DNA from 2 places in the Lactiplantibacillus kimchii genome. Region 2 is predicted to be linked to the other one. Evidence: predicted binding sites of a transcription regulator. Region 2 holds the regulator's gene; the other holds the start of a gene.
What was found. Region 2 encodes HrcA, which represses chaperone genes, less so after heat shock. Its sites were predicted from a motif close to TTAGCACTCNNNNNNNNNGAGTGCTAA; they were not measured.

Region 1: groES (co-chaperone GroES) is a predicted target of HrcA. The motif match lies at 6,757-6,783, and genes of this name have one in related genera.

What each region holds. Positions count from the first base shown of each region.
Region 1 is NZ_CP027194.1:2,141,610-2,158,213, reverse strand. It holds gene C5Z26_RS10475 (YigZ family protein) at 1-102, shown strand, start outside; gene C5Z26_RS10470 (phosphate ABC transporter substrate-binding protein) at 221-1,120, opposite strand; gene C5Z26_RS10465 (glycosyltransferase family 4 protein) at 1,435-2,532, opposite strand; gene C5Z26_RS10460 (APC family permease) at 2,696-4,531, opposite strand; gene groL (chaperonin GroEL) at 4,767-6,392, opposite strand; gene groES (co-chaperone GroES) at 6,448-6,732, opposite strand; gene C5Z26_RS10445 (CPBP family intramembrane glutamic endopeptidase) at 6,923-7,558, shown strand; gene C5Z26_RS10440 (redox-sensing transcriptional repressor Rex) at 7,611-8,267, opposite strand; gene C5Z26_RS10435 (ABC-F family ATP-binding cassette domain-containing protein) at 8,434-10,416, shown strand; gene tsaD (tRNA (adenosine(37)-N6)-threonylcarbamoyltransferase complex transferase subunit TsaD) at 10,491-11,528, opposite strand; gene rimI (ribosomal protein S18-alanine N-acetyltransferase) at 11,541-12,002, opposite strand; gene rimI (ribosomal protein S18-alanine N-acetyltransferase) at 11,995-12,576, opposite strand; gene tsaB (tRNA (adenosine(37)-N6)-threonylcarbamoyltransferase complex dimerization subunit type 1 TsaB) at 12,560-13,285, opposite strand; gene C5Z26_RS10410 (phosphate/phosphite/phosphonate ABC transporter substrate-binding protein) at 13,580-14,626, shown strand; gene phnC (phosphonate ABC transporter ATP-binding protein) at 14,666-15,439, shown strand; gene phnE (phosphonate ABC transporter, permease protein PhnE) at 15,429-16,232, shown strand; gene C5Z26_RS10395 (PhnE/PtxC family ABC transporter permease) at 16,229-16,604, shown strand, end outside.
Region 2 is NZ_CP027194.1:583,961-600,564, reverse strand. It holds gene C5Z26_RS03000 (PolC-type DNA polymerase III) at 1-3,463, shown strand, start outside; gene rimP (ribosome maturation factor RimP) at 3,600-4,076, shown strand; gene nusA (transcription termination factor NusA) at 4,096-5,310, shown strand; gene rnpM (RNase P modulator RnpM) at 5,329-5,628, shown strand; gene C5Z26_RS02980 (L7Ae/L30e/S12e/Gadd45 family ribosomal protein) at 5,618-5,923, shown strand; gene infB (translation initiation factor IF-2) at 5,938-8,595, shown strand; gene rbfA (30S ribosome-binding factor RbfA) at 8,623-8,976, shown strand; gene truB (tRNA pseudouridine(55) synthase TruB) at 9,089-10,012, shown strand; gene ribF (riboflavin biosynthesis protein RibF) at 10,027-11,031, shown strand; gene budA (acetolactate decarboxylase) at 11,035-11,748, shown strand; gene hrcA (heat-inducible transcriptional repressor HrcA) at 11,940-12,983, shown strand; gene grpE (nucleotide exchange factor GrpE) at 13,004-13,600, shown strand; gene dnaK (molecular chaperone DnaK) at 13,641-15,500, shown strand; gene dnaJ (molecular chaperone DnaJ) at 15,605-16,604, shown strand, end outside.

The DNA of each region.
Region 1 (16,604 bases), 890 kb from region 2:
TTAGCGACGACACAGGCGGCCCTCACTAACTTATTAAGTGGCCAAGTCACTTTGACGACGCAAGGTGAACAATTTAACGAAGTTCCCGTTAAAATGACCTAAGCCGACCAACATTTCCCACACGCCAGCGCTCAACCTTTTATTCTCTCGACATACAAAAAGACTGTAAAACCAAATTGGTTTTACAGTCTTTTTAGTTTGCTTAAACGCTACGCAACGGTTATTTCAAAGTCGTAATTTTACCAGAAACACCACGGTCAACCTTCATTGAAGTCAATGGAATATAACCTAATTTTTTAACTAGACTACCTTGAACATCCTTTGAGGTCATATAAGTTAAGAAAGTCTTCAATTCACCAGTTGGTTGTCCCTTAGTATACATATGTTCATACGCCCAAATCTTCCACTTGTTATTGGCAACGTTCGCTTCAGTTGGTTTAACGTTATCAATTGATAATGCTTCAACATCCGTCTTAACATATGAAAAGGCTAAATAACTAATTGCCCCTGGCGTGGTCGAAACAATTTTTTGAACGGTCCCATTCGAATCTTGTTCTTGGCTAGTCGCAACTTTAGCGTTATCTAGACCCCATTTTTCGAAAGTTGCCCGCGTCCCACTACCTTGAGCCCGGTTAACCACGGTAATTTTTTCGTCCTTACCACCAAGATCTTTCCAATTGGTCACTTTACCTTGGAAGATTTGGACAAGTTGGGCCTTGGAAACATTAGTCACACCAGCATCTTTATTGACAACTGGTGCCATCCCAACGACGGCAACTTTATGATCAACTAAGCCTTTAGCATCTAATCCCTTTTGTTCTTGTGCGAATAAATCAGAGTTACCGATATTGACTGAGCCCTTAGCGACTTGACTCAAACCAGCTCCAGAGCCACCGCCTTGCACATTAATCGTCACATTAGAATGTGCATTCTGGAATGTTTGTCCAGCCTGTTCAACTAATGGTTGCAACGCGGTTGAACCAGTCGCCACAATCTTAGTAGTCTTAGCTTTACTGCTACTACTGGTAGCCTTAGTGCTAGTTGCAGAACTACTCCCACAACCAGCTAATAAGATGGTCATTGTTACGGCTAGTGCCCCTAATGTCACTGCTTTTTTCATAATCGAAACTCCCCTTTTTAATTTTGACTGTCATAATTAAAGCAATCAATGCGGCTAAATCAAAATAGCAAGTCTGGGTAGGAAGTGCTAAATGTGATACGAGCATGATCACCGTTTGATTTGAACAGTTCATTGATTGCTAATGGAACAGTTTTAATACTACTGTTCCTTTGTAAATTAAGAATAGCGATTATGTAAATCCCTTGTATTGTTTTCGTAAAGGCTATTTAAGTAAACTTAGTGCCTGCTAAAAAAATAAACAGATTGGCTCACCATTACTGGTCAACCAATCTGTAACAAATCAAGCCTTTAATTTAATGATTACTCTTAGACGTAAAGCGTGCCACTGTTCGTTTGATCCAATTGAGTAAGGGCTGCCGATGATCCCCGGCCAGACCAATCGCTTCAACAAACAGTTCCAGTCCCAACAATAACCCAATCGTTAGTAAAACCGATCCGCCAATTGACGAAATCGGGTAAAGCAACGAAATAAACGAAAAGATCAAGGCAATCCCATAAATCACCATGACGGTTTGCCGATGAGTTAATCCTAATTGCATTAACCGATGGTGGAGATGATGCTTATCGGCCTGCGAGATTGGCTTTTTGTTTAAAATCCGGCGAATCATCGCATAAACTGTATCCGTAATGGGGACCCCTAAAATCATTACTGGAATCCCAACTGAAATCAACGTGACATTTTTTAGACCAAATAGTGAGAACACAGCCGTCATAAAGCCGATGAACAACGATCCTGTATCCCCTAAATAAATGCGGGCTGGGAAAAAATTGTAAGGTAAAAAGCCCAGCATTGCCGCCACTAATGTAAAAATCAATAGGGAAACAAACGTGTTGGCGTTTAAGAAAAAGAAACCAATCACCCCAGTAGTACTCAAAGCAATAATTGAAACCCCGGTTGCTAACCCATCCAAGCCATCAATTAAATTAATCGCATTCGTAATGGCTAAAATCCACAATAGCGTAATTGGCAAACTCATCCAATGAAAGTGAATTAAACCAATAAACGGGAACGTAAACGTTGTCATCTTAATGCCACCAATGAAGTAAACTTCTAAGGCCGCTAGCGTAATTCCTAACATCTTTTGACGCGGCTTTAATTCAAAAATATCATCAATAATCCCAGTTGCTAAAATAATCACTTCGCCACCCAATAATGCAAAAAACAAGCGACTTGGAAATTGATGCATTAAATAGAGCATGGTGGTCCCAATGGTATAAGCAATAAAAATGGCAAGCCCACCCATCGTTGGCATTGAAATTTTATTGACTCGGCGACTATTAGGTTTATCGACTGCCCCAATTTTAAACGCAAGTTTTCGCACAAACGGCGTTAAGATGGCCGAGATCATCATTGTCGCCATTAAACAGACTAAGATTTCAAATTTAATCATTTGCGCGCAACCCCTCTCTCATGACTTACTGATAATTATACAAATCTCTGTCGACCTTGACAACTTGATTCAATGAAACTTAGGAAAGGCAACACATTTCATTCACAATTTAGCCAAAAAACGACGCGGTAAATGGTCAAGCCATCACCGCGTCGTTAGCTAATTACTCTTTTAAGTGATAATTATACGTTGAAACAATAATATTTTCACGCGCGTTCAAAACTGCCCGTAACCGTAAACTCGTTTGGTTATGCAAAATATTCTGCCAAGGCTTTTTCGGTACAAATTGTGGGACCAAAACCGTGGTTGAAAAATTACGTTCGGCCGCCCGCTTTGCAATAACATCGCAAAAACGTAAGGTCGGTGTTGCAATGGATCGATAAGATGAATGAATATCCACAAATCGAACATCTGGAAAAGTCGACTTGAACTCAGCCGCCGTCTTATGTTCTTTTTCCGGATTTTCATCAAACGACACGTGCATGGCAATCACATAATCACCAATTGAACGAGCGTAATTGACAGCCGCAGCAGTCACTCGTGTCACATTTGAAACTAAAACAATCACGGTTGCACCATCGTAATCATGCAACTCCGCTTTTTCTTTGGCAATCACCCGTAACTGTGCAGCAACGCGATTATAATGCACATGAATCCGATAAAACATATACAGTAACAGTGGCATCACAATTAAGTAAGGCCAGACGTTGCCAAAATGTAAGGCAAACAAAAAGACAACTAATACTAAGGAAATTAAGGCACCTAACAAGTTAACTGCCGCCTTTATCCACCACCATTGACCTCGTTCTCGTAGCCAGTGAATAATCATGCCAGATTGTGATAAGGTGAATGGCACAAAGACCCCGACCGCATATAGCGGAATCAGTAAGGTTGTTTTGCCATGGAAAATAAAAATCAACGCAATCGCGCCAACCGCTAAGGAGATAATCCCATTGGAATACCCTAATCGATCACCACGATCCATATAGGCATGTGGCAAAAACTTATCTTTGGCTAAATTGTAAGCTAGTACCGGAAAAGCTGAAAAACCAGTATTTGCCGCAACTGCTAAAATCAATGCCGTTGCTAATTGTAACAAATAGTAGAACAAACCATGTCCAAATACTGCAGCGCCAATTTGTGATAAGACCGTATTACCGGCCTGTGGTTTAATACCCAAGAAATAACTTAAGTAAGTAATCCCACCAAAGAAAACGGCCAAAATAATCGCCATAATGGCTAAAGTATTCGCAGCGTTACGCCGTTTTGGTCGTTTGAAGTTAGGCACCGCATTACTAATGGCTTCCACCCCAGTTAACGATGATGACCCCGATGAAAAGGCACGGAAGAACAGCACTAAGGTCATGCCTTGCACGGGTGCCCCCATTGCTGCTGACGCATGATAATCCAAGTTACCACTAGCGATATTCATAATTCCCCACATAATCATCCCAACAATCATAATAATAAAGAAGTACACGGGAAAAGTTAAGAAGGCGGCAGATTCACGCATTCCACGTAAATTTAAAGCCATAATAGCTATGACAATTAACACTGAAATCAAAACTTGGTAATGCACTAACGCTGGTACCGCCGACGTAATGGCTTCGGTCCCTGAAGTTACCGAAACTGCCACGGTCAACATATAATCAACCAGCAACGAACCTCCAGCAACTAACCCCGCCGGTCGCCCCCAGTTCGTACTTGCAACCACATAAGCCCCACCACCAGATGGATAGGCTTTGATGATTTGGCGATAAGACATCGTAATAGCAAATAACAAAATTAAAACTAAAGCTGCCACATATAATTGATACATCAAAGCTGCCGCTGACAAAGTAATCAAGACGGTCGTAATCTGTTCAGTACCATAAGCCACTGATGAAAGCGCGTCTGAGGACAGCAGCGCCAGTGCCTTGAACTTAGTGAGTGCTTGCCCACCCTCATCCATGGTTTTTAACGGTTTACCAATTAGCAACCGTTTTAAATAACGCCACATGCTAATAACTCCTTTATCCAAAAAATAATTATTTTCAAGTAAGTGATAAGTCAAATTAGATTCTACTACTTTAAATTAGTAAATACTACACGTTTCGTCCATCACATTATTTTTTTTGCCGTTACTCACAGAACTCACAGCCAGTGAGTGACGCCCCCAGCCGATTCCAGTCGTCAGCATGCTTGACGACTAAAAAAACACCCACTCGATTGAGTAGGTGTTTTGAACAACAAACTTACATCATACCGCCCATGCCTGGGTTTGGTGCTGCAGGTGCTGCGGGTGCTTCTGGAGCTGGTTTTTCAGCAACAACGGCTTCAGTCGTTAATAATAACGCTGAAACTGAAGCAGCATTTTGTAATGCTGAACGAGAAACCTTGGTTGGATCCACGATTCCGGCAGCAATCATGTCGCCCCATTCGTTGGTTGCAGCATTGAACCCAACGCCTGGTTTTTGTTCCTTAAGCTTTTCAACGATAACTGAGCCTTCTAAACCAGCATTTTCAGCAATTTGCCGTACTGGTTCTTCAAGTGCACGCTTAACAATGTTAATCCCAGTTTGAATATCGCCGGTTTCTTTCAAAGCATCAACCGCTTTGATAACGTTAACGAAGACAGTCCCACCACCAGGTACGAAGCCTTCTTCAACAGCCGCACGGGTCGCATTCAAGGCATCTTCAATCCGGTACTTACGTTCTTTTAATTCAGTTTCAGTTGCGGCCCCAACACGGACAACGGCAACCCCGCCAGCTAATTTAGCTAAACGTTCTTGTAATTTTTCTTTGTCGAAATCAGAAGTGGTTTCAGCAATTTGGTTACGGATAAATTCAACTCGTTCGCTGATGGCATCTTTATCGCCAGCACCTTCAACGATAGTCGTGTTATCTTTGGTAACTGTTACTTTGTTAGCTTGACCTAATTGATCGATAGTAGCATCTTTCAATTCAAGGCCCAAGTCATCAGTGATGACAGTCCCACCAGTTAATACCGCGATATCTTGTAATTGTTCCTTACGACGATCGCCAAAGCCAGGTGCTTTAACCGCAACAACGTTGAAAGTCCCACGCATTTTGTTTAATACCAAAGTTGGTAAAGCTTCGCCAGAAATGTCATCGGCAATAATTAACAATGGCTTGCCTTGTTCAACAATTGATTGTAGTAATGGCAAAACATCTTGGATGTTAGAAATCTTCTTATCGGTAATTAAAATGTAAGGATTGTCTAAATCAGCTTCCATTTTATCGTTATCGGTAACCATGTATTGTGATAGGTAACCACGATCAAATTGCATTCCTTCAACCACGTCCAAGCTAGTATCAACACCACGTGATTCTTCAATAGTGATAACGCCATCATGACCAACTTTTTCCATCGCTTCCGCAATCAACTTACCCGTTTCTTGGCTAGCTGATGAAACGGCTGCGATTTGAGCGATATCTTCTTGCGTCTTAACTTCATGGGCCATTGAATGCATGGCGTCAACGGCAGTCTTCGTTGCGGCTTCAATCCCGCGCCGAATCCCAACTGGGTTAGCCCCAGCAGTAACGTTCTTCATGCCTTCGTTGACGATTGATTGCGTCAATACCGTTGCAGTAGTAGTCCCATCACCGGCAATATCGTTAGTTTTTGAAGCGACTTCAGAAACTAACTTAGCACCCATATTTTCAAAATGATCTTCAAGTTCAATTGCCTTAGCAATCGTCACCCCATCATTAGTGATGGTTGGTGAGCCGTATGATTCTTCCAATACAACATTACGACCCTTAGGACCTAAAGTTGATTTAACGGTGTTAGCTAATTGGTCAACACCTTTGAGCATTGCTGAACGTGCGTCTTCAGAGAATTTTAATTCTTTAGCCATTATTTGTATTCACCTCATAAATAAATTTTGTTTTAATTACTATCAGTTAAATGGATTAGTCTTCAACCGCGACAATATCTTTTTCGTGTAAGACTAGATAAGCTGACCCTTCGTACTTAACTTCAGTACCTGCGTACTTGTCAAACAATACTTGATCGCCGACTTTCACGCTAGGTGCAACCTTTGAACCGTTATCTAAAATCCGGCCATCAGATACAGCAACAACCTTACCACTTTGTGGCTTTTCCTTAGCATTGTTGGCAATAACAATACCACCAATCGTTTGTTCTTCTTCTGCTTGTTGTTGTAAGATGACACGATCACCTAATGGTTTTAACACGTGAATCCCTCCATTTATTCTTTTTTAGCACTCACAAACATCAAGTGCTAATCACAAAGATAACTATATCATTTTAATTCAAGAATGCAAGTTATTTGTCAATAATTAGTCAAAGAAAGTCAAATCGATTATAATGAACTTACTTAAGTCAAATCTGACTCGAAATTTTATTATTAAAGGACGTGAGCTAATGGCTAATCGCCGCCAATCGCTGACAGTTTTAATCGTCTATTTTATCATCTATGCCCTACCTACTTTATTAGCCCAAGGATTCCATCAACTTGGATCTTGGATTTTCTTAATTCAAACTTTAGATTACTTACTTGGCGCTATCATTTTAGGATGGCTCGCTTGGCGAACTAAAACGCCAAATGCCGTCGAACAGCACCCTAAAAATTGGGTCAGTACGGTTTTATGGGGAATTATCGGCGTTGTCTTAGTGCTTGTCGGTCAAGTCGTTATTTTACGCTTGACGCAACTACTCGGCCAGTCAACGGCCTCGGCCAATACCAATACGTTACTCACAATTGGTCAGAAATACCCCTTCTTCTTACTGGCAGTGCTCGTTGGAGCGCCAATTATGGAAGAAATCGTCTTTCGTAAAGTTATTTTCGGTAACCTAACGACCGTTACTGGAACAGTCGGTGCTGCGGTTATTTCTAGTTTGTTATTTAGTTTTGCTCATGCGGACGGTCATTTAATTTTATATGCCTTTATCGGCCTCCTCTTTTGTTGGCTATACCGGCATACTGGTCGTATTCAGACATCGATGATTGCCCATATTTTAATGAACGTTGTCGCAGTTTTACCCTTATTTTTAACTTAAAATAACTAAAAGACGCAACCATTTTTTTGGTTGCGTCTTTTGCTAGCTAATATTATTCAGCTGATTTATCGCCAAGTTGTTCCCCATAATGTTCAATAAAATAAATTAAGGTTTGCAATTCATTCGTTAAATCAACATTTTGAACCCGAATCGTCTCGGGAACTGAAATGCGTAATGGGGTAAAGTTCATAATTCCTTTAACGTTAGCATCAACCAGTTCATCTGTAACGTCTTGAACGACTGAAGTTGGCACCGTTAAAATGGCAATTTCAATTTGTTGTTCAATTAATTGTTTCTTTAATTCCGCCATCGGATAAACGGGAACGCCGCTTTGGACCGTATTGGCAATTGATTCGTTGACATCAAAAGCTGCTGAAATACGGACATTACTATTTTTATGAAAATTAAAATTAAGTAACGCATGGCCCAAATTACCGACCCCAATCAAGGCGACGTTAGTTAACGTGTCTTGATTTAAAATTTTCTTGAAAAATGCCAAGAGCTTTTCAACGTCATAGCCATACCCGCGTTTGCCTAATGCCCCAAAATATGAAAAATCTCGTCGAATCGTAGCTGAATCAACTTTAACTGCTTCTGACAGCTCCGTTGACGAAACCCGTTTCTTGTCAGCATCTAATAAAATGTTCAAATACCGATAGTATATCGGTAACCGCTTGGCCGTTGCCCGTGGAATTTTTGTTTCTGCCATTTGACGACCCTCCTTATCAAAAGTTTGTGAATTTGCTGACACTATTCTAGCATAATAGGCCACTTTGTGAAATAATATTTACTTATTCTTCCCTTTCACTAGGGCTAACAACGACAATATGCTACAATTATTTGACGAATCCACCTCGAAAGGAGTTTAAAAAAACGTGATTTTACTACAAGTACAGCAAGTCATGCGGCGTTTTGGCGCTGATGTCTTGTTCGATAACGTACAATTAGATATTCAGGACCATGCGCGTGTCGCCTTAGTTGGTCGCAACGGGGCTGGTAAATCAACTTTATTAAAAATGATTGCCGGTGAAACCGTCCCTGACGAAGGTCAAATTTCAATGCGTAAAGGCTTAACTATCGGCTATTTGGCTCAAGATCAAGGTTTAAATAGCGCCCATACAATTTGGGAAGAAATGAGCAGTGTCTTCGCTGAATTACATCAACTAGAAGCTCAAATGCACCGCTTAGAAGCCCAATTAAGTGATCCTGAAGTTATTGCGGATGACCCGACTTATCAACAAACTTTAAAGACTTATGACCAAGTTCAAACTGAATTTCAACAAAAAAATGGTTACGGTTACCAGGCCGAAATCCGGGGTGTCTTACATGGTTTCCAGTTCAATGCTGATGTTTATGATAAATCCGTTACCGAACTTTCCGGGGGCCAAAAGACCCAGTTGGCGCTTGCCAAACTACTATTGGAAAAACGGGATTTGCTCATTCTGGATGAACCAACCAACCATTTGGACGTTGAAACGCTCACTTGGCTCGAAAGTTATCTTCAATCTTACACGGGCGCCTTGCTGATTGTGAGTCACGACCGTTACTTCTTAGATCGGGTCGTCAACGAAGTCTACGATCTATCCCATCATGAAATGGTGCATTATACTGGCAATTATGATCAATATGTCCAACAAAAAGCGGCCCGTATTCAAGCAGAATGGAAACATTATGAGAAGCAACAGACCGAAATCAACAAATTAGAAGACTTTGTTAATCGGAATATTGTGCGGGCTTCAACTACCAAGCGCGCCCAATCACGGCGAAAACAACTCGAAAAAATGACGCGTTTGGACCGTCCCGAAGGTGATGAAAAGACCGCCCACTTTGGTTTTCATGCAGCCAAACAAAGTGGCAACATTGTCTTAACCGTCAAAGATGCAGCGGTGGGCTATCAAGATCAAATCTTGTCAGCACCGGACACATTAAACATCAAAAAACATGAAGCCATCGCCATCGTGGGACCCAATGGAATTGGTAAATCAACCTTGCTGAAAAGTATTCTGGGTCAAATTCCATTTATCAAGGGGCAAGCGGTCTTCGGGACCAATGTCGTTACCGGTTATTACGATCAGGAACAAAAGAATTTGCATGCTAAAAAAACCGTCCTTAGTGAACTTTGGGACGAACATGCGACCACTCCTGAAAAAGATATTCGGACCATTTTAGGCAGTTTCTTGTTTACTGGTGCCGATGTCGATAAATCAATCGGGTCCTTATCCGGGGGTGAACGGGCCCGTTTACTACTGACCAAGTTAGCTATGGAAAATGATAACTTTTTAATTTTAGACGAACCGACCAATCACTTGGATATTGACAGTCGTGAAGTATTGGAAGTTGCACTTAACGATTTTGATGGCACGCTTTTGTTCGTCTCACATGACCGTTATTTCATTAATCAAGTTGCCACCAGTGTCGTTGAAGTATCCCCAACTGGCACAGAATTATTCTTAGGTGACTATGATTACTATATTGATAAAAAGCAGGAACAAGCTGAGTTAGCTGAATTGGCCGCTAGTGAAGCGGCGGCTAATGCCACCAGCGCCACGACCACTGCTATCAGCGAAGCTGGCGCACCAGTGAGCCAATCCAAGGGACAGCAAACCTATCAAGCTAGCAAACAACAACAGCGAACTAAGCGCAAGTTAGAACGTTCAGTTGCGTCCCTGGAACAACGAATGAGTGACTTAGAAACTGAGGCTACTGAAATTCAAGAACAGATGTCACAACCAGCCGTCTTTGCTGATGCGACAAAATTACAAGAATTTCAACAACAATTGGAACAAGTTAACGCCACACATGAACAGGCCGAAAATGACTGGACTGAACAAGCTGAAGCTTTGGAAAAGCTAGTTTAATATAAAAAGACCGCTACCAAACAGTCGTTGCAAGTTGTAATTTCTTGCAGCGACTGTTTTAGTAACGGTCATTTTTAGTGAACCATATTAGGCATCCAATCAAATTCTAAGCTTGGATCAGCATTTAACGTCGCATCACCAAACTGCTTATGTTGATATTGCACATAAGCGGCGGCACCAATCATGGCCCCATTATCACCACATAATTTTAAAGGCGCTAATAATAATTCCGTATTTGGAAACTTGACTGGTAAAACCTTTTGTAAGCGTTCGCGTAACCCTTGATTAGCTGCAACTCCGCCAGCTAATACCAATTGTTTAACCGGGTACTTTTCTAAAACGCGCATCGTTTTGCTCGTTAAAACATCAACCACGCTCGCTTGAAAACTAGCCGCTAAATCATTCTTATCCAAAGTTTCACCAATCTGATCAGCATGATGAACCGTATTGATAAAAGCACTCTTTAACCCACTAAAACTAAAATCAAAATTAGCTTCATCAATCATGGCCCGCGGAAACTTAAACGTATCTTGACCTTGATGCGCCATTTCATCGATCACTTTTCCGGCTGGATAGGGCACGCCTAAAACGCGACCGATTTTATCATAAGCTTCACCAGCGGCATCATCGCGAGTTTCGCCGATAATTTCAAACTGACCATCCGCTTGCATATAAACTAATTCTGTATGTCCCCCAGAAACGAGTAAAGCCATCACCGGAAATTCAAACGGCTTAATAAACCGGGCCGCATAGATATGCCCCGCCATATGATTCACTGGAATCAAAGGTAAATGATGCGCATAGGCCACCGTTTTAGCGGCATTTACTCCGACCAATAACGCGCCCACTAAGCCCGGACCATACGTTACTGCAACGGCATCCAAGTCATCATAAGTGACCTTAGCTTCTGTTAAAGCTGCTTCAATACATAATGTAATTTGTTCAATATGATGGCGACTGGCAACTTCTGGTACCACACCACCGAACCGTTTGTGACTATTAATTTGAGTCGCAATCACGTTTGACAGAATCGTTTGTCCATCCGCAATCACGGCAACACTCGTTTCATCACAACTAGATTCAAAGGCTAAAATTAAATTTTGCTTTTCCACGCGTTATCATCCTCAATTAATAATTTTTCGCATAATTAATGCATCTTCACGCGGTTGCTGATAATACGCCTTCCGCGTTGATAGTTTCGAAAAACCACACCGAGCATATAACCGTTGCGCAGTGTGGTTACTATCACGAACTTCTAAAAAAACCTGACTAGCTATGGGTAACTGGCGCAAGACAGTTTGTAACATGAAAGTTGCTTGTCCCTGACCTTGATAAGCTGGCACAACGGCTACATTAGTAATTTCAACTTCATCCAACACCTTCGTTAAGCTGATAAACCCAATCGGTTGTCCCGCCACCACTAAGAGCTGATAAAGTGATTGGGGCATTGCTAAATCCGCCGCAAAAGTTGTTAACCGCCAAGGGGCCCCTTGGGGATAGGCCAACTGGGCTAACTCAAAACACAGCTTAGCTACAGCTGATTCAGTGGCATAAGCTGAACTGGCAATTAACTGTCGATCAGTCATTAGCGGCCGTTACCGGTAAATGATACGTCATATCAAGCGCATCTTCATGATCACCAAAATAATACCGTTTCTTAACGCCAGTTTTTTCAAATCCCAAACTTGTATATAACCGTTGGGCATTCACGTTACTAGCCCGAACTTCTAAGGTTACCGTCCGATAATTTAAATACCCAGCACGTTCAATCATTGTTGTCATCATGTACCGACCTAACCCTTGATTTTGAAAATCAGGATGGACGGCAATATTCGTAATGTGCGCATCTTGACGCCGATCATCAAAAGCACAGCCACAAAAGGCACATAGCCGATCTTCATGACGCATGACAATATAAAAGCGACCACTTTGACGGCGGAGTTCCGTTTTAAAGGCATTTTCATCCCAAGGGGTCTTACCCGCATAAACGGCGCGCTCAATGGCTAACATTTCTGGAACATCTGTAATCAGCGCCCGCGAGACATAGTACCCGGTCGGACCAACTTGCACAACGTGATTATCAATCGTCATTATTTTTTGACGGCGTTGACTACGGTTTTTCGTTACTCTCTGAAAGTACTGCTTAAATCTTCTCAACATATGGGGCATGGTCCTCTTTCGGATGTTTGGCTAGCCATTCGCGTTCTGCTTGCGTTAGCCGTAAGTAATTGGGCACAAAATTGTGTAGCTGTTGGACCGGAGTGGCCGTTAAGCCTAACAAACCGAGTACAGCTGCCTGCGGTAAATCTAATTGTGGTTGGGCACGAACAAACCGATCACCAAGTTGCGCACTGAGCGTCGCTTGCGTAATCGCCACATCGGCGCCAATAAAGACAATTGATTCTTGATATGGCGCTAATTGTTGACACCACTCAGTCACACTCACATGCTGATCTGCAATCACCGGCACTGGTCGCTGATGCACAATCCGATAGAGTCCTGTGAACAAGTTATCACGCCGAGCATCGAATACTGGTACCACTAATTGTCCCTCTTTAACCACATTGCCGGCCAAAGCTGCCAGACTAGAAATACCCACTAATTCTTTATTTAATGTATACGCCAACGTCTTGGCAGTCGTGACCCCGATTCGCAAGCCTGTATATGACCCGGGTCCCGCGGCTACCACCACACGGTCCAACGCCGCTGCGGTTAAGCCCGCCTGCGTAATTGCTGCTTCAATAATTGGTAATAACGTACTACTATGATTGCGACCAACATTGGTTGTCGTTGTGGCGAGGACTTTAGTGTCCTCTAAAACAGCCACGCTTAACGGTCGGTTGGACGTATCAATTGCCAACACCTTCATAATTTTAAAAAACTCCTCATTTTGAATTACTTCACATATCTTATCATAATTTGCTTACTTTGAAAGCTATCCCTTCGTTTTCAGGCTAGTCATAAGCAAATCATCAGCTTTTTATAAAAAATCTAATCTTAGCACCATTTAATCCCCTGACGACCCCTAAATATTTACGATGTAATTAATCAGTAAATTTTATTTACATAACCTATACGTATTATTCACCGATACTTGTAAACACTTTTACATTCACTTGCTATGCTACACAGGTAACTAAATTACTTGGAGGTATTTGAAATTATGTCAAAGATTAGTAAGTCACTTTTAGGGGTTTCAATGATTTCAGTTTTAGGGTTAGGCTTAGCCGGTTGTGCCAGTGGGACTAGCACAAAGAAAAGTAGCAGTGCCAACAAAGGAACTATTTCCGTGGTCTTCTATCCTAATGAATCTGCTAAAAGTTTTTCTGGCTCACGAGCAGCTTTGAAAAAATCCATCGAAAAAGTCACTGGTAAGACTGTTAAGTTACAAACAACCACCGATTACAATGTTGCCATTCAAGCCATCGCTTCAGGTAAAGCTCAAGTGGCTTACATGGGGGCTAATGGTTATATCCAAGCTAATCACCTTAGTAAAGACGTGCAACCTTTTGCCGCCCAATCTGATGCCAAAGGCACTTTAAAAGACGCCTCATACAATTCTTACTTAATGGTACAACAAAAAGACGCGCACAAGTACCAAGTCGACGGCAAATATAGCATTAAAAATGTTAAAGGCAAACGGATGTCTTACGTTTCTAACAGTTCAACTTCTGGTTTTCTAGTGCCAACCGCTGAATTAACCCGCGAATTTAAGATTAAGAGTAAAGACAAAGATACGTTAACTCAAAATGGTGAATTCTTCAGCAAGGTTCTTTATGGCGGCTCGCATCAAGGTTCTGCAGTGAACTTAATCAAGGGCGACGTTGATGTTGCAGCCTTTGATGATACTGACTTAATGCCATACCTTAAAGTAACTAGTGGGTCATGGAATAAGCTTGGTTCAACTTTCACGGTTAAAGATGATGCTGAAGCACCATTCAATACCCTTAAAGGTCAACAAGTTGTAAACATCGCCAAAATGCCAGTCCAACAGGGCCCATGGGTTTACAACACGAAGACGCTCAGCAAGACTGACCAAAAGAAGATTGCGGATGAATTCACTTCAAAATCTTTCGCTCAAAATAAAGCTATTTTCTCAGCTCCCGGTGCTAAAACACCAAAACTATTCCCTAAGCAATCTAACAAATCACAATTAGTTAAGGTCAATGATAAATGGTATGCCCCAACCCATAAACTAGTTGGTTATTAAACCACTCGGTAGCTAATAAGCATCATGAAAGGAACTGCTATGCTCAAAGTAATCCAATTAAATAAAACTTACGGTCACAATAAGCACTCCCTTAAAGGGGTTAGTTTTACAGCGCAACCTGGTGAAGTAACGGCCATCATTGGCCCATCCGGGGCTGGTAAAACAACTATTTTACGGAGTGTCAACCAATTAATCCGCGACGACAGTGGTCAAATTCTACTTGATGATCAAGACATTCGCCAAGCTAATAAATCAGAACTACGCCGTATTCGACATCACATTGGGATGATTTTTCAAAATTACAACCTCATCGAGCCACTAACGGCTTTAGAAAATGTCTTACATGGTCGTTTAGGTGCCAAATCAACTTTAGCTGGTATGTTGGGACGCTACACAGACGCTGAGAAAGCCGAAGCTTTAGCTTTATTAACCGAAGTTGGTCTCAAAGAATATGCGTATCAACGCTGTGATCAGTTAAGCGGTGGCCAACAGCAACGTGTTGGAATTGCGCGAGCTTTGATGCAGCATCCTAAAATGATCTTATGCGATGAACCGATTGCCTCTTTGGATCCTAAATCAACACAAATTGTGATGGATATTTTACGTCGGTTAGCTAAGGAAAAGCAGCTCATCATTCTCATTAATCTCCATCAAGTAGATATTGCAACCGACTACGCTGATCACATTATTGGCATTAATAGCGGTGAAATTGTCTTTGAAGGTGCTAGTCAAACTGTTGATGATGCCATCTTACAACGAATCTATGCGCAAGCTGAAAAGCCTGAATCGACGGTGAGTGCTCATGAAAACTAACTTTCAATCACCACAACAATTTTTTCGTCAACGTCGGTTACGATTATTCGTTATTTTATTGATACTGATTGGGATTTACGCTGCTTCCGTGGCAATCGTTAACTTTCAAACAATAACGTCACTAGCTCAGGTCCCAGCCGGCTTAATCTGGCTCTTTAAGAACTTTGTACCCACTGCCAGTTCAATCTCGTATTTAGGTCCCATTCTTTATCAGTTATGGCGTACTTTAATTGTCGCAATTTCCTCCACAGTCTGTGCTAGTTTGTTTGGACTGATTTTGGCTGTGCTTGGTGCCAAGACGACTAGTCCTGCACCTGGTCTCAGACTGGTAATTCGGTTGATTGCGTCATTATTACGGAATATTCCAGTAGTTGCTTGGGCAATGATCTTACTATTTTCTTTCAAGCAAAGTGATTTAACCGGTTTTCTAGCCTTATTTTTCATGACTTTAGGCTATTTAATCCGCGCCTTCACGGAAACGATTGAAGACTTAAACGCTGAAAAGTTGCAGGCACTCCAAGCAGTTGGCGCTAGTTACTTCCAATGTGTTTTTTGTGGCGTCTTACCCGAGGTTGCCAGTACCCTGACTAGTTGGGTCCTTTACATGATTGAAAACAATCTCCGTGATGCCACTTTAGTCGGCATCCTAACTGGAACTGGTATTGGGTTCCTATTCAATCACTATTTTAAGAGTTTTCGTTACGATGCTGCCGGCTTAATTGTCTTGTTAATTGCCGTTTTAGTTATTCTACTCGAACTAACTTCCACTCAGATTCGGAGGGCGATTGCATGATTGAAAATAGTCAACCAAAACCTGAGACCATTCGGCCACATGCACCAAAAACCACACATATTTCATTAATCACGAAACCGCGTTTAATTCTGCGGACTGTGTTAGGGGCCTTAGGCTTAATTACCATTTACTCATTGCTCACACTTGATACCGGTAACTTGAATTTTCTTGATGCCTTTCAAAGCTTAGGTCTTAACTTAAAGGCTATGTTTTTACAACCAAGCGTCGGTCAAGATTCCTGGTCTTTATTACTACGGGCATTGGCAACTAGTGTCTCATTAGCCATGCTAACCACACTATTGGGTGCGTTAATTGCCTTTTTCATTGCTGTTTTTTCGGCCCGCAACTTAGTCCCCGATGGACTAGCAAACA
Region 2 (16,604 bases):
ATTTGCGGCCTTAAAACCTGGGATGTGGGTTCGTGCCCGCGGCTCAGTGCAAGAAGATAGTTTCATGCGAGACTTGACGATTAATGCGTATGATATTAATGAAACATCGCATGCGACGCGGCAAGATACGGCGCCTGCTGATGAAAAACGAGTGGAATTACACTTACACTCGAATATGAGTCAGATGGATGCAACTAATGGTGTGAGCGATTATGTGAAGCAAGCGGCCAAATGGGGGCATCCAGCGATTGCAATTACTGATCATTCGGGAGCACAGGCCTTTCCAGAAGCTTTTGCTGCCGGTGAAAAGAACCATATTAAGATTTTGTACGGTGTGGAAGCGAACATGGTCGATGATGGGGTGCCGATTGCGTATAATGACGCCCACACGGACTTGAAAGAGACCACTTACGTTATCTTTGACGTTGAAACAACGGGGTTATCGGCGATTTACGATAAGGTCATTGAACTATCGGCGGTTAAAATGGTCAAAGGGAATGTTGTTGATCAATTTGAAGCATTTATTGATCCTGGATTTCATTTATCAGAAACGACGACTAATTTAACCAGTATTACGGATGATATGGTTCGTGGCTCTAAGTCTGAAGAAGAGGTCTTTAAAGACTTTCGTGATTTTTACGGTGACGCCATTATTGTTGGACATAACGTTACTTTTGATGTGGGCTTTATGAATACAGGTTATGCACGTCATGGGATGGGACCAATTGAGAATCCAATTATTGATACGTTAACTTTGGCGCGTTGGCTATATCCAACTTTTAAAAGTTATCGGTTGAATACCCTAGCCAAAAAGTTCAATGTGGCTTTGGAACATCATCACCGGGCGATTTATGATGCAGAATCAACCGGACACTTGAATCATTTGTTTTTGAAAGATGCTGAAGACCGTTATGGCGTTCAATTCCATGACCAACTAAATGATCATATGAATGAAAATGCGGCGTATCGACATGCTCGGCCTTTTCACGCAACCTTATATGCGCAAACGCAAGCCGGGCTTAAGAATTTATTCCGAATCATTTCACTATCAAATGTGGCCTATTATTATCGTGTGCCGCGAGTGCCGCGTAGTGTGCTGAATAAATATCGCGATGGGATTTTAGTAGGATCAGCATGCGCCAGTGGCGAAGTCTTTACGGCAATGATGCAAAAAGGTCAGGCAGAAGCGCGACAAAAAGCGAGTTACTATGACTTTTTGGAAGTCCAGCCAAAACCAGTGTATGCGCCATTGATCGAAAGTGGCTTAATTGCAGATAATGCGCATTTGGAAGAAATTATTAAAAATATGGTTGATTTGGGCCATGATTTAAAGATTCCGGTTGCTGCGACTGGGGATGTCCATTATCTAAATCCGGAAGATAAAATATATCGGAAGATTTTGATTCATTCACAAGGTGGGGCCAATCCGTTGAATCGGACAGAGCGCCCGGATGTCCATTTTCGGACGACCACGGAAATGTTAAAAGATTTTAGTTTCTTAGGTGAAGCCACAGCACATGAGCTTGTCGTGACGACCCCGCAACAAATTGCAGCTCAGTTTGAAGTGGTTCGGCCGGTCAAGGATAAGCTTTATACACCACGAATGGCCGGCGCCGAAGATGAAATTAAAAAGTTAACCATGGATCGGGCACATGCTTGGTACGGTCAGCCATTACCAGAAATTGTACAGAAGCGTGTCGATAAAGAATTAAAGAGTATTGTCGGCAATGGGTTCTCAGTGATTTATCTGATTGCGCAACGTTTGGTATTTAAGAGTAATAAAGATGGTTACTTAGTTGGCTCGCGGGGGTCAGTGGGCTCTAGTTTAGTGGCTACCTTGTCGGGGATTACTGAAGTTAACCCCATGCCGCCGCATTATCGGTGTCCAAACTGCCAATATTCGCACTTTTATACAAATAATGAATATGGTTCCGGTTATGATTTGCCGCCCAAGGCTTGTCCTGAGTGTGGGACTAACTTAGTGCGAGATGGCCATAATATTCCTTTCGAAACGTTCTTAGGCTTTTACGGGAATAAAGTCCCTGATATTGATTTGAACTTTTCAGGCGATTATCAGCCAATTGCCCACAATTATACGAAAGTCTTGTTCGGTGAGAAGAATGTTTATCGAGCTGGGACGATTGGGACGGTGGCAGACAAAACGGGTTATGGCTACGTTAAAGCGTATGAACGGGATACCAATCAGACGTTGCGAAATGCTGAGATTGATCGGTTAGCGAAAGGGACGACCGGGGTTAAACGAACGACTGGGCAACATCCGGCTGGTATTATTGTTGTGCCGGATTACATGGATATTTATGATTTTACGCCAGTTCAGTATCCCGCGGATGATCAGAGTGCGGCTTGGCAAACGACCCATTTTGATTTCCATTCGATTCATGATAATATTTTAAAAATTGATATTTTGGGTCATGATGATCCAACTATGATTCGGATGCTCCAAGATTTATCAGGGGTTAATCCGGAAAGTATTCCACCAGTTGATCCCAATGTGATGAAGATTTTTTCGAGTCCAGAAGTGCTTGGGGTGACTGCGGAACAGATTTTCTCCAAAACCGGGACCTTAGGAATTCCAGAATTTGGGACGCGATTTGTCCGTGGGATGCTGGAAGAGACCCATCCGTCGACCTTTAATGAACTATTACAGATCTCCGGTCTTTCCCATGGGACAGATGTTTGGTTGGGAAATGCCGAAGAATTGATTAAAGATGGCACCGTCACTTTGGCCGAGGTTATTGGTTGTCGGGATAATATCATGACCGACTTGATTCATTATGGGATGGAATCAGATATGTCATTTCAGATTATGGAGCACGTGCGAAAAGGGCGTGGGATTCCTGATGATTGGCAACAAGCGATGAAAGATGCCGATGTTCCTGATTGGTACATTGAATCTTGTTTGAAGATTAAGTATATGTTCCCGCGGGCCCATGCCGCGGCGTATATTTTGATGGCGTTGCGGGTGGCGTATTTCAAGGTTTATTTCCCACTGATTTACTACACAGCCTACTTCTCAGTTCGAGCCGATGATTTTGACTTAGTTGCAATGGCCCATGGTAAAGAAGCCGTGAAAGCCGCAATGAAGACAATTACTGATAAAGGTATGGATGCGTCGACGAAGGAGAAAAATCTGCTGACCGTGTTGGAATTAGCCAATGAAATGCTTGAACGGGGGTTCAATTTTTCGATGGTTGATTTAGACAAGTCGGATGCGTCTGATTGGTTAATTGATGGTAAAACATTGATTGCGCCATTCCGCTCCGTGCCTGGTTTGGGGCTGAACGTCGCTAAACAAATTGTGGCGGCTCGGGCGGATAAGCCGTTTTTATCAAAGGAAGACTTGTCTAAACGAGGCAAAGTTTCCAAGACATTAATTGACTTTATGACTGAAAATGGGGTTTTAGAAGGCTTGCCTGATGAAAACCAACTTTCACTATTCTAATTGCGACGTTAAAACAGCGTAGAGTTGCGGATTTAGTCCAATTATGATAATATATGAGTGTATTTTAAAACTCGTTAACGAGTGAGCAGCGATGCTCACTCTTTTTATTGGACTAATCTGGATAGGAGGCGTAGACGTGAGCAATACTGTTGTTGAGACCATTCAACCTTTGGCACAAACGATTGTGACTGCCCATCAGTTTGAATTAGTCGATGTTGAATTTGTTCGTGAGAGCCAAAGTTGGTACTTGCGAATCTATATCGATAAACCAGGTGGCATTAACATTGAAGAATGTGCAATGGTCAGTGATGAATTAAGTGAAAAATTAGATACAATGGATCCAGACCCAATTCCACAAGCCTATTTCTTGGAGGTATCCTCACCGGGTGCTGAACGGCCTTTGAAAAAAGAAGCCGATTACGAAATGGCGATTGGACAATACGTCCACGTTGGCTTATATCAAAAATTAGATGGTAAGAAAATCTTTGAAGGCGACTTAAAAGCAGTTACCCCAACCACTTTGACCATTGATTACTTAGATAAAACGCGGCACAAGACGATTACCATTGATCGGCAACAAATTGCACAAGCCCGATTAGCGGTTAAGTTCTAGTTAGCAAAGGAGTTTACACATGAGTAAGGAATTATTAGGGGCGTTAGACACCCTTGAATCAGAAAAAGGCATCAAAAAAGAAGTCGTCATTGAAGCCTTAGAAGCGGCGTTAGTTTCAGCTTATAAGCGCAATTACGGCCAAGCCCAAAACGTGGAAGTTGACTTTGATCAAATTAAAGGTAATATTCATGTTTATGCGGTTAAAGAAGTCGTGGAAGATGTGTTTGATTCCCGTTTGGAAGTTAGTTTGCAAGATGCCCTAGCAATTAATCGAGCCTACGAATTAGGCGATGATATTCGGTTTGAAGTCACGCCTAAAAACTTTGGTCGGATTGCGGCCCAAACCGCTAAACAAGTTATTATGCAACGGGTACGCGAAGCTGAACGTGGGATAATCTTTGATGAATACAGCCAATACGAGAATGAAATCGTGACTGGTGAAGTTGAACGCCAAGATAATCGGTTTGTTTATGTTAGCTTAGGTAAAGTCGAAGCTGTTATGAGCCGGGCGGATCAATTACCTGGCGAGACTTATCGGATTCATGACCGGATTAAGGTTTATGTTTCGAAGGTTGAGAATGCTGCTAAAGGGCCGCAAGTCTTCGTTTCACGGACTGCGCCAGATTTATTGAAACGATTATTTGAACAAGAAGTCCCTGAAATTTTTGATGGGATTGTTGAGATTGTTTCGATTGCTCGTGAAGCTGGCGATCGGGCGAAGGTTGCGGTTCGTTCTAATAACCCTAACGTTGACCCTGTGGGGACTTGTGTCGGTCCTAAAGGCCAACGGGTCCAAACCATCGTTAATGAGCTGCACGGCGAAAATATGGACATTGTGGAATGGACGGATGATACGGCTGTCTTTATTGCCAATGCCTTAAACCCAGCTGAAGTTTTGGATGTTATCTTTGATCCTGAAAATGAACGTGGCTGTACAGTAATTGTGCCAGATTATCAATTATCATTGGCAATCGGTAAACGGGGACAAAATGCCCGCTTAGCTGCAAAATTAACTGGATTTAAGATCGATATTAAATCTGAAACCGAAGCTTCTGATATAATGGATGAAAAGCCAGCTGAAGTAGCACCTGAATCAACCCCCGATGCACCGGAAGTCGATGTGGTTGCTGACAGTGTTGCGCCAGATGAACCATCAAGTGCTGACGATGATGACTTAGATGTTACCGCAACGGTAGCTGATGAGTCGCATCCTTCAGCGAGTGATGAGGCGTAATTAGAGGAGGTCCGGGATATGAAAAAAAGAAAAGTGCCGTTACGTAAAGATATTGTAACGGGTGAGATGCATCCCAAGAAAGACTTAGTCCGGGTTGTTAAAAACAAGCAAGATGAAGTGTCCGTTGATCCAACGGGTAAAAATCCAGGTCGTGGCGCTTATATCGCATTAGATGTTAAGATTGCGGCGCAGGCCAAAAAGCAAAAGACTTTTGATAAGGCTTTTGGGATTAAAGTGGACGCCGCATTCTATGATGATTTAGTGGCATATGTTGATCATCAACAGGCCCGAAAGGAATTGTTCGGTGATGACGCCTAATCAAGCTTGTTTAAACCTACTGGGCCTTTCAAGGCGTGCCAGAAAACAAATTGCGGGCGAAGGGTTAACCCTAGCTGCAATTCGTAACCAATCGGCAAAATTGGTCTTTATTGCCAGTGATGCCGGTCCCACGACTGCTAAGAAGTTTCATGACAAGGCCCAATTTTATGATGTACCAGTGATCGATACGTTTACAAAAGCGGAAATGAACACGGCAACCGGTAATCAACGCACCGTTTATGCGATTACCGATCGCGGATTTGCGCGGAAGATGGTAGCGATCATGACTAGTTAAAGGAGGGTGAAGATATGGGGAAAAAGCGAATTTATGAATTAGCGAAGGAGCTAGATATTCCAAGTAAACAGTTGATTGCGCAAGCACAACAGTTGGGATTCTCCGTCAAAAATCATATGTCGACACTCGGTGACAATGAAGCGCGGCAGTTAAAGGGCGCTCGCACTGTTACCAATCCGAAATCTACAACGACTGGGGCAACCAGTCCGGCTTCAAAAACTGAAGCCAAAAGTGTGACACGAACTGCTAACCAGCAGCAATCCAACTCGCGTCATCAACAGAGTGGTGATTCTTTGAATAATAATCGAAATAATAACAAAACTAATAATAGCAGTAGCAACAGTAGTAGCCAAAACCGGAGTAGCAACAATAGTAGTCGGACTAGTTCAACTAATTCACGACCATCAAGCTCACGGTCAAATACGACTAATAGTAACCGGAGTAACGGCAATACTAGTCGTTCTAATACGACTAACAACCGGACGAGTAACAATAGTAGCCGGAGTAATGGCAACTCAGCTAACCGCTCAAATAACACGACTGGCTCGCGGAATTCATCGAATAACTCAAGTCGTACTAGCAACAATACGAACCGATCAACGACTAGTTCAAACCGGTCAACTACCAGTTCAAATCGTTCTAACACCAGTAGTAACCGATCAAATACGAGTAGTAACCGGTCAACAACGAGTGCTAATCGGACCAGTAACAGCAATCGAACCACTAGCGGCAGCAACAACAATAACAGTAGCCGCAATGGTAGTGGCCGCTTTGGTGGCGGTTTAAACAATAGTAATAGTCGTTATCGTGGCGGGAATAACAACCGTCGTCGCAATAAGAAACAAAGCCGCAAGAATCAACGGATTCGTCAAGTTAGCAACAAGCCGGTTTCAGTACGTAAAGACCGGCCATTGCCAGAAACGTTGATTTATACCATCGGGATGAACGCCCAAGATTTGGGTAAAATTTTACATCGCGAACCAGCTGAAATTATCAAGAAGTTATTTATGTTAGGCGTGGCGGTCAACCAAAATCAATCCTTAGATAAGGATACGATTGAAGTTCTAGCAGCTGATTACGGCATCAATGCTCAAGAAAAAGTCCAAGTGGATGTTACCGACTTAGATAAGTTCTTCGATGATGAAAACAACAATACCGAAAACTTGGAAACGCGGGCACCAGTTGTTACAGTCATGGGTCACGTTGATCATGGTAAGACGACGTTGCTTGATAAGTTACGGCATACACACGTTACTGCTGGTGAAGCTGGTGGGATTACCCAAGCGATTGGGGCTTACCAGGTCAAGCATGCCGGTAAACCGATTACGTTCTTGGATACACCTGGGCATGCGGCCTTTACAGAAATGCGGGCGCGTGGTGCTGATATTACCGATATTACGGTCTTGGTTGTGGCAGCCGATGATGGTGTTATGCCACAAACAATCGAAGCGATTAATCATGCGAAAGCTGCCAAGGTCCCAATTATTGTGGCGGTTAACAAGATTGACAAGCCAGGTGCTAACCCGAACCATGTCATGGAACAATTAACTGAATATGGGTTAATTTCTGAAGACTGGGGTGGCGATACGATTTTTGTTCAAATTTCAGCTAAATTCGGTAAGAACTTGGATGAATTATTGGACATGATCTTATTACAAGCAGAAGTCTTAGAATTAAAGGCCAATCCAAAACAAAATGCGGCTGGTTCAGTACTAGAAGCTAGTTTAGATCGTGGTAAAGGCTCAACAGCAACCTTGTTGGTTCAACAAGGGACGATGCATGTTGGGGACCCAGTTGTTGTTGGGAATACCTATGGTCGTGTACGGACGATGACCAATGATCAAGGCCGACGCCTGAAAGAAGCCATTCCATCAACGCCAATTGAAATCACTGGATTAAGTGATGTTCCTGAAGCTGGTGATCGTTTCGTAGTCTTCGATGACGAAAAGACAGCGCGTGATGCTGGTGAACAACGGGCTAAGCAAGCTTTAATGGATGAACGGAAGCAAACTGCACACGTTACTTTGGATAACTTGTTTGATTCAATGAAACAAGGTGAAATTAAAGAAGTTGACGTCATTATTAAGGCGGATGTTCAAGGTTCCGTGGAAGCCTTAGCTGGTAGTTTACGGAAGATTGAAGTTGAAGGCGTGCGGGTCAATATTATCCATACCGCAGTTGGGGCCATTAACGAAAGTGATGTCGCTTTAGCAGAAGCAAGTAATGCCATCATTATTGGGTTCAATGTGCGGCCAACGCCACAAGCCAAGTCCCAAGCTGACACGGACGATGTTGATATTCGGTTGCATCAAGTTATTTATAATGCAATCGACGAAATCGAAAGTGCGATGAAGGGGATGCTCGAACCAACTTACGAAGAAAAAATCACTGGTCAAGCCGAAATCCGTGAAATCTATAAGGTTTCTAAGATTGGTACAATCGGTGGTGGGATGGTCACTGATGGGGTGATCCATCGGGACTCCGGTGTTCGTGTTATCCGTGATAGTGTCGTTATTTATGATGGCAAGTTAGCCAGCTTACGACGTTTCAAAGATGACGTTAAGGAAGTTAAGCAAGGCTTTGAATTAGGTTTACGGATTGAAGATTATAACGATATTCGTGTTAACGATGTTATCGAAGCTTATGTCATGAAGGAAGTTCCGGTTGAATAAACGGACGCCAACGGAGGTGCATTAGCGATGGCACAACATTATCGAGTCGGTCGACTAGAGCAAGAGATTCAACGCGAAGTCGATGACATTTTATTGAAACGAGTTCGTGATCCACGCGTGGCTGGATTGACGATTACCGGCGTAACGGTAACGGGCGATTTACAGCAAGCAACGATTTACTACAGTATTTTATCTGATAAAGCATCAGATGATGCGAAGACGGCTGCCGGGCTTGAAAAAGCGAAGGGCTTGATTCGGAGTGAATTAGGATCACGTCTCAGTATTTATAAGACGCCTGAACTTACTTTTGAGCGGGATCATTCCGTCCAATATGGGAGTCACATTGATCAGTTGATTAACAACTTGAAACGTCAAGATTAAGCAAGACGTTAACCTTAAAAAGCGTCGCCCAATCCATTTGGATTGGCGACGCTTTTTTGGCGGCCAAGTGGTGTGGTATACTGAACAGAGTTAATTTTAAGGAGCAAAAATAATGCCAAATGGAATTTTACCATTATATAAACCCCGCGGTCTAACTAGTTTTGACTGCGTTGCCAAAATTCGTAGATTATATCAAACTAGAAAAGTGGGCCATTCTGGCACCCTCGATCCGAGTGTCGATGGTGTGTTGCCAATTTGTATCGGTAATGCGACCAAAGTTGTGCAGTTCTTAGTCGCTTCTGGCAAAGAATATCAAGGGAGTATTACCTTTGGGTTTGCGACAACAACGGAAGATTTAGATGGTGAAGAAGTTGCAAGAACGCCAATTACCAAGCCGTTTACGGCGACCGAAATTGATGCGGCTTTAGCCCAAATGACGGGTACCATTACCCAAATTCCACCAATGTTTTCAGCGGTGAAAGTGAATGGTCGGCGATTATATGACTATGCACGGCATGGAGAGACAGTCGCACGGCCAGAACGGCAGATTGAAATCGCTAGCTTCAAACAACGTCAAGCTGCAACTTATGATGATGCCACGCAAACACAGACGGTTTACTTCACGGTGGCTTGTAGCAAGGGGACTTATGTCCGAACTTTGGCGGTTGATGTTGGTAAAAAGCTAGGCGTCCCCGCTGTGATGAGTGATTTAACGCGCTTAAAGAGCGGCGGCTTTACCTTGGATCAAACGGTTACCTTTGAAGAAATTGCGGCTCAAGTTGAAGCTGGGACCGCTGACGATTTATTAGCCCCGATCGATCAAGCTTTAACCCAGTATCCCCAAGTGGCGCTTACGGCTGCGCAATGGGAACGTGTCCGAAACGGGGCCTTTTTAACGGCTGACGAAGGCCAACAAAAAGCGCCTAATGCAGACACGTTGGTTGCATTGACCTATCAAGGCAGTCTAAAATGTTTATATGGTTATCGTGAAGCCGAACAACGTTATAAACCATTTAAAATGTTTTCGGTAAATTAAGGAGTTTTTTTGACATGCAGGTGATTAACTTAACTTATCCTGATGTCACTAGTCAAATTCCGGCTGGGCCAGTTGTTTTGGCACTCGGTTTTTTTGACGGCGTACATCGGGGCCATCAGCAAGTGGTGGCAACGGCACGAAAAGTAGCCCGAGCTCAAGGTGCCCGACTGGCAGTGATGACGTTTGATCAACATCCCTCCGTTGTTTTTCAAAAAACAGACCCACAACAAGTCCGCTATTTGACGACTATCGAGCAAAAGGCCGCTTTGATGACCGAATTAGACGTTGATTTATTGTACGTTTTACATTTTGATGCAATCGTTGGCGCTTTACCGCCCCAAGTCTTTGTCGATCAATTAATTGTCGGCTTGCATGCGCAGACGGTGGTTGCTGGTTTTGACTATACTTATGGACCCGCAACGATTGCAAATATGCCGCTTTTAGGGACGTATGCGCAGGGCCGTTTTGACATTATTGAGGTGCCTAAAAAACTTGATGCACAAGCTAAAATTAGTTCAACTCGGATTCGAACGGCACTAGACTTAGGCCAAATTGATGAGGCTAATGAGCTATTAGGTTATCAATATGAAACGACGGGGGTGGTTGTCCACGGTGAAGCTCGTGGGCGAACGTTAGGCTTTCCAACGGCAAATGTTGCGCATAATACCAATACCCGAGTACCTGGAATTGGTATTTATGCCACGATGGTTCAAGTTGGCTCAAAGTGGGTGCAAGGCATGGCTTCAGTTGGGCGTAATGTTACTTTTGGTCAAGATCGACCGATTACCGTTGAAATCTATTTATTAGATTTTACGGGTGATATTTATGGTCAAACTTTAGTGATTCGCTGGGGTCATCGGATGCGTGGTGAAGTAAAGTTTGCAGCAGCGGCCGATTTAGTCACACAACTAAAAAGTGATGAACAAGCGACCCGGGCCTATTATATGGCCCACCCGTTCCAGGCCAAACCGCGATTATGGTCGGCGAGTACAGCAAAAGCGAACGATGAGGAGGACTAGCAAATGGTAGCAACAGATACGATTTTTCAACATGGGACGTTAGGCTTATTGGTGCCAGGGTTATATACAGGGACGATTACTGCTGGCGAATTGTTAAAACATGGTGATACTGGAATTGGGACTTTAGATGGGCTAGATGGGGAGGTCATTATTTTAAATGGCACTGCTTATCAAGCCCGCGAAGACGGCCAGATTCGTGAGATTGCGGCGACCGAAACGTTGCCATTTGCTTCCGTTCATTTTGAAAAGCCAGTGAAGAGTAGCCCCGTTGCCGCGCTAACACAAGCAGCGTTTGAAAAGCAGCTATTAAAGGACTATCAATTAATGAATGTTTTTGCAGCGGTCCGAGTGGATGGTCGTTTTAAACACATCAAGACGCGGGTCGCACCACGGCAGCAGCCACCTTATCAGCCATTGGTAGCGGCTACGGCTCAGCAACCAGAATTTGAAGGGCAAGCTGTCGATGGTACGATTATTGGCTACTTTGCCCCCCAACTTTTTCAAGGTGCAACAGTCGGTGGATTTCACTTGCACTTCTTAAGTCACGACCATCAGTTGGGCGGGCACGTCTTGGGGTTTGAAATCGACCAAGCAACGGTTAAAATTCAACGTTTTGCAGACTTCAAGGTGCATTTGCCAATTGATAATCCGGCTTATCTACAAGAACCGTTCGATAATCAAGTGATTGATGCGGCTATCAATCGTGCCGAACGCTAAATTCAAATTATTGCCATTAACCTTGGACCGTGGTCTGAGGTTTTTTGCGGTCTCAGTGATCGGTTAGGCTAAATTAGCAGTCGAACAATTATTTTGCTAAAAAACTTTGTCTTTCCTTGACTTTAACCTAAGAGGTTGTTATATTAGTAACTGTGTTAGCACTCTATTAAGTTAAGTGCTAAAAAGAGGTGATGATCACGTTAACTGAACGACAAAGCCTAATTTTGAAGGCTATTGTCCGTGACTATACCGAAGGCGGTAACCCAGTCGGGTCTAAATCTTTAGTCCAAGAGCTGCCCATGAAGGTTAGCTCGGCCACCATTCGTAATGAAATGGCCCAACTTGAAGATTTAGGTCTAATCGTCAAAACGCATCTATCTTCTGGTCGGATTCCGTCAATTAAAGGCTATCGTTATTATGTTGATCATATCTTGAAGCCTGAAAAAGTTGACGGCAACGATTTGAAGGTCATCCAACATTCATTGGGTGGTGAATTTCATAAAATTGATGAGATTGTCGCACAATCGGCGGATATTTTGTCACAATTGACAAGTTATACGACGTTTACACTGCGACCGGAATTAAAGAACAGTCGGTTAAGTGGCTTCCGGTTAGTCCCACTAGGTAATCATCAGGTGATGGCTATCTTAGTGACGAATAACGGTGATGTCGAGAACCAAACGTTTACAATTCCGAATGACTTAACTGGCGATGAGCTGGAACCAGTTGTTCGTTTCATTTATGACCAATTGATTGGCCTGCCGTTACAAGACGTCTTGTCAAAGCTACAGCAAGAAATTCCGTTGAAATTATCGCAGTACTTGCAAAATCCCAACGGGTTCTTGGATATCTTTGGCAGTGTATTGTCCAAGGCAGCTTCTGAACGATTTTATGTGGGTGGCAAGTTAAATTTATTTAATTATACGACCATGCAGAATCCTAAGGAAATGCAGTCATTGTACTCGTTGCTTGATCAGACCGACAGTCTCGCAAATGTGATTGGGTCGCCTGGTCAGCATATTCAAGTACGAATTGGTAACGAAATTACCAATGATTTGCTGAAAGACTATAGTTTAATTACCGCAACGTATGATGTTGATCGGCACGGGCAAGGCATGATTGCCTTGCTAGGACCGACCGCCATGCCATACTCACGGATGATTGGCTTAATGGGCGCGTTCCAGCGTGAACTGGCCCGCAAACTGTTAGAATATTACCGGTACTTTGATGAGTGACGGACAGGGAGATGAAATCATTGGCAAAAAAACCAACTACTAGCGAGCAAGCTGATGAGCAGACGGCTAGCCAAACGGCAAAGTCCGCAGCTGATCAAACCGCACCAACTGATGATCAAACAAATGCACAAACCGATACGGCGACCGCACCAGTTGATCCTAAAGATGCGAAACTCGCAGCTTTGCAGCAAGAATTAGATCAAAAGGATGACCAATTATTACGGACGCAAGCTGAAATTGTGAACATGCAAAATCGGTTTAAGAAAGAACAAGCATCGATTATTAAGTATGATGGTCAAACCTTAGCTAAAGATGTGTTACCAGTGCTTGATAACTTGGAACGGGCTTTAGCCACGGACGCTACGGATGAGACTGCACAACAGTTGAAGAAGGGTGTCGAAATGGTTTATGGTCATTTACAAGAAGCCTTGAAGAAAAATAACGTTACTGAAGTCTCAGCTGATGGGGCAACGTTTGATCCGACTATTCATCAAGCTGTTCAAACGGTACCTGCAACGGATGACCAACCAGCTGAAACGGTGGTTAAAGTGTTGCAAAAAGGGTACATGTTTAAAGACCGCACCTTACGACCAGCGATGGTTGTTGTGGCGCAATAATATTAAAATAAAAAACTATTTAAAAGAGGTTTGTTAATTTATGGCAAGTAATAAAATTATCGGTATCGACCTTGGGACAACGAACTCTGCAGTCGCAGTTCTTGAAGGTAGCGAACCAAAAATTATCACAACACCTGAAGGCGGCCGGACGGTCCCATCAGTTGTTGCATTTAAAGATGGCGAAACTCAAGTTGGTGAAGTTGCCAAGCGGCAAGCAATCACTAACCCTAACACGGTTGCTTCAATCAAGCGTCACATGGGTGAAGCTGGGTACAAAGTAAACGTTGAAGGTAAAGATTATACACCACAACAAATTTCAGCAATGATTTTACAATACATTAAAGGTTTTGCTGAAGATTACTTAGGCGACACCGTTGAAAAAGCGGTTGTAACGGTACCTGCCTACTTTAATGATGCACAACGACAAGCAACTAAAGATGCTGGTAAAATTGCTGGTTTAGATATCGAACGGATTATCAATGAACCAACTGCAGCGGCTTTAGCTTACGGCTTAGACAAAACTGATAAAGATGAAAAAATCTTAGTTTATGACCTTGGTGGTGGGACCTTTGATGTTTCCATCTTGGAATTAGGCGATGGTGTGTTTGAAGTCTTATCAACCAATGGGGATACCCAACTTGGTGGGGATGACTTTGACCAAAAGATCATTGATTGGTTAGTAGCTAGTTTCAAGGCTGATAACGGCGTTGATTTAGCTCAAGACAAGATGGCCTTACAACGGTTAAAGGATGCTGCTGAAAAGGCTAAGAAGGACCTTTCTGGTGTTTCTGAAGCTCAAATCAGTTTACCATTTATCTCAGCCGGTGCTAGTGGTCCCTTACATTTGGAACAAACCTTAACACGGGCTAAGTTCAACGAATTGACTGCTGACTTAGTTGAAAAGACGCGCATCCCAGTTGAAAATGCTTTGAAAGACGCTAACTTGACAGCTTCTGATTTGGACGTTGTGATCTTAAACGGTGGTTCAACTCGGATTCCAGCTGTTCAAGATGCCGTTGAAAAGTGGACGGGCAAAGAATCAAACCATTCAATTAACCCTGACGAAGCGGTTGCTTTAGGTGCCGCTGTTCAAGGTGGGGTCATTACCGGTGATGTTAAAGACGTGGTCTTACTTGACGTTACGCCATTGTCACTTGGAATTGAAACCATGGGTGGGGTCTTCACACAATTAATTGAACGGAATACCACCATTCCAACTAGCAAGTCACAAGTCTTCTCAACGGCTGCTGATAATCAACCGGCTGTTGACATTCATGTCTTGCAAGGTGAACGGCCAATGGCTGCTGATAATAAAACCTTAGGTCGGTTCCAATTGACTGATATCCCTGCAGCCCCACGTGGCGTGCCTCAAATCGAAGTTAAGTTCGATATTGATAAGAACGGGATCGTTAATGTTTCCGCTAAGGATATGGGAACTAATAAGGAACAAAAGATTACCATCAAGAGTTCATCGGGTCTTTCAGACGAAGAAATTGATCAAATGGTCAAGGAAGCCAAAGAAAACGAAGATGCTGACAAGAAGCGTAAAGAAGAAGTTGATTTGAAGAACGAAGTTGATCAATTAATCTTTACGACTGACAAGACGCTCAAAGAACTCAAGGGCAAAGTTTCTGACGATGAAGTTAAACAAGCTCAAGATGCGCGTGATGCTTTGAAGAAAGCCCAAGATGACAATAATGTTGATGAAATGAAGACTAAGAAGGACGAATTGAACAAGATTGTTCAAGACTTATCAGTCAAGTTATATCAACAAACGCAACAAGCCCAAGGCGATGATAACGGTGCTGCTGATACCGCTGATCAAAGCAAGGAAAACGGTGATGATAACACTGTTGACGGTGACTTCGAAGACTTAGATAAAGATAAGGATAAGAAGTAACCATTACCGGTTGCAACAAAAAGCCAAGGCCGCGCGGCTTTGGCTTTTTGTGTCAGATATGCTAATATTAATGGGACTTTATCAAGGATCATTAGGAGGTTACAATGGCAGAACAAGATTTATATAAGGTTCTGGGTGTTGCGAAAGATGCAAGTCAGGACGAAATTAAGAAAGCTTATCGAAAGCTTTCAAAAAAGTATCATCCTGATTTAAATCATGAAGCGGGCGCTGAGGACAAGTTTAAGGCTGTCAATGAGGCTTATGAGACATTAGGTGATCCACAAAAACGGACCCAGTATGATCAATATGGCTCAACAGGCGGTCAACAAGGCGGTTTTGGTGGCGCTGGTGGCTTCAACGGTCAAAGTTACGGTGGCTTCGGCGGCGGTGGCGGCGGTTTCGAAGATATCTTTAGTTCATTCTTCGGTGGCAATGCCGGTGGCGGTAGTCGGCGGCCAAACCCGACTGCACCACAACAAGGTCGTGACTTACAATATGAAATGACGTTGAAGTTTGAAGATGCCATTTTTGGGAAACAAACTAATATTACCTATAATCGTGAAGAACAATGTGAAACTTGTGGTGGTTCTGGGGCTAAGCCTGGGACATCACCAGTGACCTGTTCGAAGTGTCAAGGGAGTGGCTATATTCAAGTGCAAACGAATACGCCACTTGGCCGCATGATGAGTCAACAAGTTTGTGATGTTTGTCATGGAACTGGTAAAGAAATCAAAGATAAATGTGCAACTTGTGGTGGCGCAGGTCATACTGAACAAAGTCATTCTATTAAAGTAACGGTACCAGCTGGGGTTGAAGAAGGCCAACAGATGCGGTTACAAAATCAAGGGGAATCCGGGGTTAACGGTGGTCCTTATGGTGATTTGTTTATTATCTTCCGAGTTGAACCCAGCGATGAGTTCGAACGGGATGGCGCTACGATTTACTTTAAGTTGCCAATTGATTTCGTCCAAGCGGCGTTAGGTGACGAAGTGCAAGTTAAGACGGTCCACGGGGATGTTAAGATGAAGATCCCTGCTGGTACGCAGACTGGCACCACGTTCCGTTTACGTGGCAAGGGTGCACCACGCTTACGTGGTAACGGGA